DNA from 3 places in the Rhizobium sp. WYCCWR 11152 genome. Region 3 is predicted to be linked to each of the others. Evidence: predicted binding sites of a transcription regulator. Region 3 holds the regulator's gene; each other region holds the start of a gene.

What was found. The regulator PhoB, encoded in region 3, activates phosphate uptake and scavenging genes when phosphate is short. The targets are predictions, from matches to a motif close to TGTCATNNANCTGTCAT.
Region 1: G9X67_RS29035 (DUF1868 domain-containing protein) is a predicted target of PhoB. The motif match lies at 1,247-1,263, and genes of this name have one in related genera.
Region 2: G9X67_RS32965 (DUF465 domain-containing protein) is a predicted target of PhoB. The motif match lies at 832-848, and genes of this name have one in related genera.

The regions. Positions count from the first base shown of each region.
Region 1 is NZ_JABFCP010000020.1:331,430-333,689, forward strand. Features, by position in the region: gene G9X67_RS29030 (glutathione S-transferase family protein) at 1-460, opposite strand, end outside; gene G9X67_RS29035 (DUF1868 domain-containing protein) at 474-1,196, opposite strand; gene mtgA (monofunctional biosynthetic peptidoglycan transglycosylase) at 1,343-2,080, opposite strand; gene G9X67_RS29045 (polyprenyl synthetase family protein) at 2,216-2,260, shown strand, end outside.
Region 2 is NZ_JABFCP010000027.1:143,594-145,853, forward strand. Features, by position in the region: gene G9X67_RS32960 (metalloregulator ArsR/SmtB family transcription factor) at 86-346, shown strand; gene G9X67_RS32965 (DUF465 domain-containing protein) at 553-726, opposite strand; gene G9X67_RS32970 (YdcH family protein) at 955-1,158, shown strand; gene purE (5-(carboxyamino)imidazole ribonucleotide mutase) at 1,177-1,671, shown strand; gene G9X67_RS32980 (5-(carboxyamino)imidazole ribonucleotide synthase) at 1,668-2,260, shown strand, end outside.
Region 3 is NZ_JABFCP010000011.1:275,793-278,052, forward strand. Features, by position in the region: gene G9X67_RS22875 (GcrA family cell cycle regulator) at 1-288, shown strand, start outside; gene phoB (phosphate regulon transcriptional regulator PhoB) at 536-1,219, opposite strand; gene phoU (phosphate signaling complex protein PhoU) at 1,352-2,065, opposite strand; gene pstB (phosphate ABC transporter ATP-binding protein PstB) at 2,110-2,260, opposite strand, start outside.

The sequences.
Region 1 (2,260 bases), on a different contig from region 3:
GAAACGGTCCGCCGGATTGCTGCAGGAGGTCGCGCCAGATCGTCTCGATGCGGCTGATATCGGCGTCGACACCATCCGGCAACGCGATCTTGCCCTTCGGCCGGCGGATATTCATCGGGCAGGCACCGCGCAGCGCCCGGAAGCCCGAAAGCATTTCCATCGAAACCGAACGGGCGAGCGCCCGCTCGGCGCGATCCCTCGGCAGAAGGCCGGCGTCCGGATAAAGCTCGGCGACATATTCGATGATCGCCAGCGATTCCCAGATCTTCAATGCGCCGTGCTGCAGAAGTGGTACTCGCCCGGTCGGTGAGACCGCCTTGATATCGGGGTTGCCACCAGGATAGTCGAAGGGGATCAGGACTTCCTCGAAATCGACGCCGGCGCCCGTCAGCGCCATCCACGGCCGGAACGACCAGGAGGAATAGTTCTTGTTGGCGATGTAGAGCGTCGGTCTATCCATGGGCTTCTCCCGTTCAGGCTTCAAAATCGAAGATCAACAATTCGTGGAAATGGTTCATGTCCTCGAACAGGCAGAATGCCGGCGGGGTCAGCTCGAAAACAGGGGCCTTGCGGCGGACATCGTCGGCCACGTTGTCGAGCATTGCCTGCCATCGCGGCAAGGCTTCGTCCTCCAACCGTTCGATCGCATAGGCGAAGGTCATGTGGAACTTATAGTCCTCATGGTTCGGCTGGCGATAGCCCAGAAGCTCGGCCAGCGCATTGCGCCAGGCGCGCATGACCTTGCGGTCTCTCTCCGTCGCCCCGTCGACGAGCAGGCCCGACGGGCGAGCTTCGACGATGGCGACCTTGAAGGGATCGGCCATCGAGAAACCTTCGAGCCGGGCCGCCATCAGCGCTATCATGTCGTCGATCGGCGTATCGAGAGGCAGGTCGCCCGGCCAGCAATCCTGGCGGCGCCTGGTCTCGATGACACCTTCGAAAAGTGTCATGTGAATGCTTGATATCGGCGTGAAGAGGAACTGCGGGGCTTCGGGCATCGCCAGATATTTCTCACGCGCCTCGATCAGCACCGCCTGCGTTTGCGAACCCTTCTCGATATGGCAAACGATGGTGTTGCCGGCTTCCGGCAGAAAGCCGCCGACCTTGCGATAACGGCTGCCGAGATGGGCGGGCGGGGTTGGATTGTGCCTCTTCGAATAAAAGAGAAGCTCGGGCGAAAATGTCGTGATGGTCATGGGCGACTCGGGGGCTCTGGTTGGACTGCATTCGCCCATATGGCAGAACCAAGAATGTCAGATGACACTTGCCACGTCTCGAGCACGATACCGAAAAGTGTGAGCGGTTTTCGGACGACATCCTGTTCTAACGATAAGTTCTGATCTCAATCATAGATGCACCTGATGTAATCGCCCGAACCTTGTGCGCGTCTCTCGATTACGCCGGCGAGCCGGCGAAGACCTCGTCCGGGCTTGCCGGCATTGCGGTCGATCGGGTTCGGCAGCGAGACGGCAAGCAGCGATGCCTGGCGCCGCGTCAGCTTCGAGGCCGGCACCTTGAAATGATGCTGGGCCGCCGCCTCGATACCGTAAATGCCGGGACCCCATTCGGCGATATTGAGATAGATTTCCATCAGCCGCCGTTTCGACAGGACGAAATCCGTGCTCACCGCGAGCGGAAGTTCCAGCGCCTTGCGCACGAAGGAGCGGCCGTTCCAGAGGAAGAGGTTTTTCGCCGTCTGCATCGGGATGGTGCTGCCGCCACGTGTCGCCTGACCTTTCAGCGTATCCTCGACCAGCATGCGCATTTCCGCCCAGTCGACACCGCCGTGAAAGCAATATTGCCCGTCCTCCGACATCATCACCGACTGCACCACAACCGGGGCAATGTTATCAAGCGACACCCATTGCCTGTCATAACCCCGCAGCAGCACGAGATCGCGCAGCATCAGCGTCGAGACGGGATGAATGAAAGGCAGCAGATAGAAAAAGATCAGCGCATAGGGAAGAATCAGCAAGACGAGTACGGCAAGAACAATGCGTTTCAACACACGCCCGTCTCCGAACCATCGCCGACGAGCCGGCATGTCGACGCTGTCCTCTCTTTCCGGCGCTATATCCAATGTCCCCAGTCCGATTTCGCTCCTGTCGTTCTCATAACGCCTGTGCAGAGCTTATGCCAGAGTGTGCGGCGAATCTTGCTGCCGCCATCGACAATTCCGTTGCAAGCCCGGGGGCGCTCATGCCAAACAGCGCCCATGGACGCGAACCGGGACACTTTCGAGACGAGGCTGAAGAACAAC
Region 2 (2,260 bases), on a different contig from region 3:
GCGCCGCTGCACTTCGCATTGCTGCAATTCGCTGCAATGCACAATTTCCTTGCTGGCGCGGCCGGTTTGACGTAGCGTTGCTGCCATGTCGAACACCGACCCTTTCTCTGCGATTGCCGATCCGAACCGGCGGTTTCTGCTGGAGGAATTGCGTCGCGCGCCACGGACGGTCAATGAGCTCGCCGAAGGCCTGCCGATCAGCCGTCCAGCTGTTTCACAGCACCTGAAGGCGCTTCTCGACAGCAATCTCGTTTCCGTGACCTCGGAAGGCACCAAACGCATCTACACGGTCAATAACCGCGGCTTCGACAAGCTCAATTTGTGGCTGGATCAGTTCTGGGCCTGATGCAAGTTCCCATAAGATCTGGGGATACGATGCGAATCATAAGAACGCGATGTGGGACGTGACAGACCCAAAAGCGCCAGCCACGATGCCGGATGCATCGGACTGGCGCAAATATGGTGTCAAATCACCGGTTCTTGCAAATTTTTGGCGGAATGGATGGATTTACCTTGTTGCGCAAGATGATCGCCCGGCGACCCTTGGGAAGATTAGTGGACGGATGACTTAAGACGCTGAATCTCGTCCTTGATGCGCAACTTGCGGCGCTTGCATTCGGCAAGCTCCGTATCCGAAATAGAGGGAGATGTTCTGAGCGCGTGCAACTCCTCCTCGAGAGCGACATGCTTTTTCTGGAGTGACTCAAGATGAGCTTGAACAGTCATATGACCCTTCCTTCCTCTTACCCTCCCCGGCCAACATCGTCGGGGATCAAGGTGTCAACGGGCGGGACTGTGACATATTTTTGAAGGCTTGTCGAAGGCCAAAAGATGAAGACTGGATGGCAATTTCATGATCAAGACTAACTAGCCGTTACCTGTATTTGATGATAGGAGCTTGCGGAAATCATCGCCAGATCGGACAAGGTCCAAGGACGATAACGGGGAATGCATATGGCCGATCAGGAACAGGCGGAAATCAGGCTCATAGTGGCGCGCCTGCGCCAGGAGCACGAAGATTTCGACGCCGCGATCAACGCCATGATCCAGACCGGATGCGACGCTCTGCGGATCCAGCGCATGAAAAAGAAGAAGCTCGTTATCAAGGACAGGCTCTCCAAGCTGGAAGATCAGATCATCCCTGACATCATCGCCTGAGAGGGAATAACAGCAACGATGACAGACAGACCACCCGTCGCCATCATCATGGGCAGCCAGTCCGACTGGGAGACCATGAAAAACGCCGCCGACACGCTGGAGGCGCTGGAAATTCCCTATGACGCGCGCATCATTTCGGCCCACCGCACAGTCGACCGGCTGGTCAATTTCGCCAAGGGCGCACGCGCGGAGGGCTTCAAGGTCATCATCGCCGGCGCCGGCGGCGCCGCCCACCTGCCGGGAATGACCGCCGCGATGACGCCGCTGCCGGTCTTCGGCGTGCCGGTCCAGTCGAAAGCCCTGTCCGGCCAGGACAGCCTCCTTTCCATCGTGCAGATGCCGGCCGGTATCCCTGTCGGTACGCTCGCCATCGGCAAGGCCGGCGCAGTCAACGCTGCCCTTCTCGCCGCCGCCGTGCTAGCCCTTTCCGACGAAGAAATCGCCGACCGGCTCGACGAATGGCGCGAGCGCCAGAGTGCTGCCGTCGCCGAATACCCGATGGACGATCTATGACGGCACGAACGATCGGCATTATCGGCGGCGGCCAGCTCGGCCGCATGCTGGCCATTGCCGCCGCCAGGTTGAATTTTCGCACGGTCATCCTCGAGCCGCAGGCGGACTGCCCGGCCGCCCAGCTCGCCAACCGGCAGATTACCGCCGCCTATGACGATCCCTCGGCACTGGCCGAACTCGCCGATATCTGCGACGTCGTCACCTACGAATTCGAGAACGTGCCCGTCGCAGCCGCCGAAACGCTGTCGGCGAGCGTGTCTGTCTATCCGCCGCCGAAGGCGCTGGAAGCCGCCCAGGACCGCCTCGTCGAAAAACGCTTTCTCAATGGCTGCGGCATATCAACTGCCCGCTTCCATGCGATCGACAGCCAGGCCGATCTCGAGGCGGCACTGAAGGATTTCGGCGGCCAGGGCGTGCTGAAGACCCGCCGTCTCGGTTATGACGGCAAGGGCCAGAAGGTTTTCCGCTCGGCCGCAGACAGCCCGGATGGCGCCTATGCAGCACTTGGCGGCGTGCCGCTCATCCTCGAAAGCTTCGTTGCCTTCGAGCGCGAGGTCTCGATCATCGCCGCCCGCGCCACCGACGGTAC
Region 3 (2,260 bases):
ACCCGCCAGCAGGGCGCGACGATGCTGAAGGAAGAGATCGAGATCGAAACGATCGAGGAAATGGAATACGTGCCGCGAGGCAATGTGGTGGTGCCGATTTCGCGCCGCCTCGGCCTGACGGAACTAACCGAGCGCACCTGCAAATGGCCGGTCGGCGATCCGCTGAAGGACGACTTCCATTTCTGCGGCTGCGAGTCCCCCGACAATTCGCCCTATTGCGGCTATCACCAGAAGCTTGCCTACCAGCCGGTGAACGAACGCCGCAGGGCAGCAGCGCGGGCCAGTTGAGCGCGGGCAACCATCGTTAGAATGCAGAAAGCGGGCCGATTGGCCCGTTTTTTTATGCGCGGATGGAAGCTCAGGCTTCCCTCCGTTATGCTCGGCCTTGTGCCGAGCATCTGATCACCCCAATGACTTGAGGGTAAAACCTTTATTTTCAAATACTTAATTTAGCGAGCGCAGATCCTCGGCACAAGGCCGAGGATGACGTCGCGGGTTTTGCCAGGGCTTTGTCAGCAGGCTCAGATGGAAGCCCTCAGGCTTCCATCGAATAACCGGCGCCGCGGACGGTGCGGATGACGTCCTGCATGTTGGAGAAATTCAGCGCCTTGCGCAGGCGGCCGACATGGACGTCGACGGTGCGCTCGTCGACATAGATATCGTGGCCCCAGACGCCATCCAACAGCTGCGAGCGGGAGAAGACCCGGCCCGGCGACGACATCAGGAATTCCAGCAGGCGGAATTCGGTGGGGCCGAGGCGGACTTCGCGGGTCTTGCGATGGACGCGATGGGTCTCGCGGTCGAGCTCGATGTCACCGCATTTCAGCACCGTCGACAGCACCTCGGGGCGGGCGCGGCGCAGCATCGCCTTGACGCGGGCAACGAGCTCGGGGGTCGAGAAGGGCTTGACGACATAATCGTCGGCGCCCGTCGACAATCCACGGACACGCTCGCTCTCCTCGCCGCGCGCCGTCAGCATGATGATCGGCAGGCGCTCGGTTTCCGGCCGCATGCGCAGGCGCCGGCAGAGCTCGATGCCGGAAACGCCGGGCAGCATCCAATCGAGGATGAGAAGATCGGGCGTGCGCTCCTGGAGCCGCATTTCGGCTTCATCGCCACGAAGGATGGTATCGACCTCGAAGCCTTCCGCTTCGAGATTGTAGCGAAGAAGCACGCTGAGGGCTTCCTCGTCTTCAACAACTGCAACTCTCGGGATCATGCGTGTCGGTCTCCTCGCGCATGATCCTTAAACCAGGGTGATTTAAGCAGTGCATCCTGCGCAAATTCAAAAATTGGCTGCGACCTCTTTGCGCGCCCGGACGGGCGCGCACGCAATTGACTGTGCGGGCGGTTATTCGGTGACCGCGCCGACGGTGTTGGCGCTGTCATCCTTCGGACGATCACCTTCCGGCTGCGCGCCTGTCGCCATGTAAAAGATCGTCTCGGCGATGTTGGTGGCATGGTCGCCGATGCGCTCGATGTTCTTGGCGCAGAAGAGAAGATGCGTGCAGCTGGTGATGTTGCGCGGATCTTCCATCATGTAGGTCAGGAGTTCGCGGAACAGCGAGGTGTACATCGCGTCGATCTCGTTGTCGCGTTCACGGATCGCATTCGCCTTGTCGGCTGAACGATTGGTGTAGACATCGAGCACTTCCTTGAGCTGGACGAGCGCCAGCTCGGACAGATGCTCGAGGCCGCGGGCAAGCTTGCGGGGAACGCCGGTGCTTTGGACGGCGATGACGCGCTTGGCGGTGTTCTTGCCGAGGTCGCCGACGCGTTCGAGATCGGCGGCGATGCGGATCGAACCCATGATTTCACGCAGGTCCGAGGCCATCGGCTGACGGCGGGCGATCGTGACGATCGCCTTGTCGCCGATTTCGCGTTCGGCGTGATCGAGGATCACATCGTCCGAGATGACCTTCTGCGCCAGCGCCGTATCGCCGTTGACGAGGGCGCGCACGGATTCGCCGACCATCTGCTCGGCCAGGCCGCCCATTTCGGAAATCCGCCTGGACAGGAACTTCAGATCATCATCGTAGGCAGAAAAAATATGTGTCGATGCCATGGGGCTTTATCCTCGAATAACGGGAAGGCTTGGTGTCGCCAAAATCAACCGAAGCGACCCATGATGTAGTCCTGGGTGCGCGGATCGTCGGGATTGGTGAACATCTTGTCGGTGTCGTTCTCCTCGACGAGGTTGCCGAGGTGGAACATGGCGGTGCGCTGCGAGACACGCGCGGCCTGCTGCATGGAGTGGGTG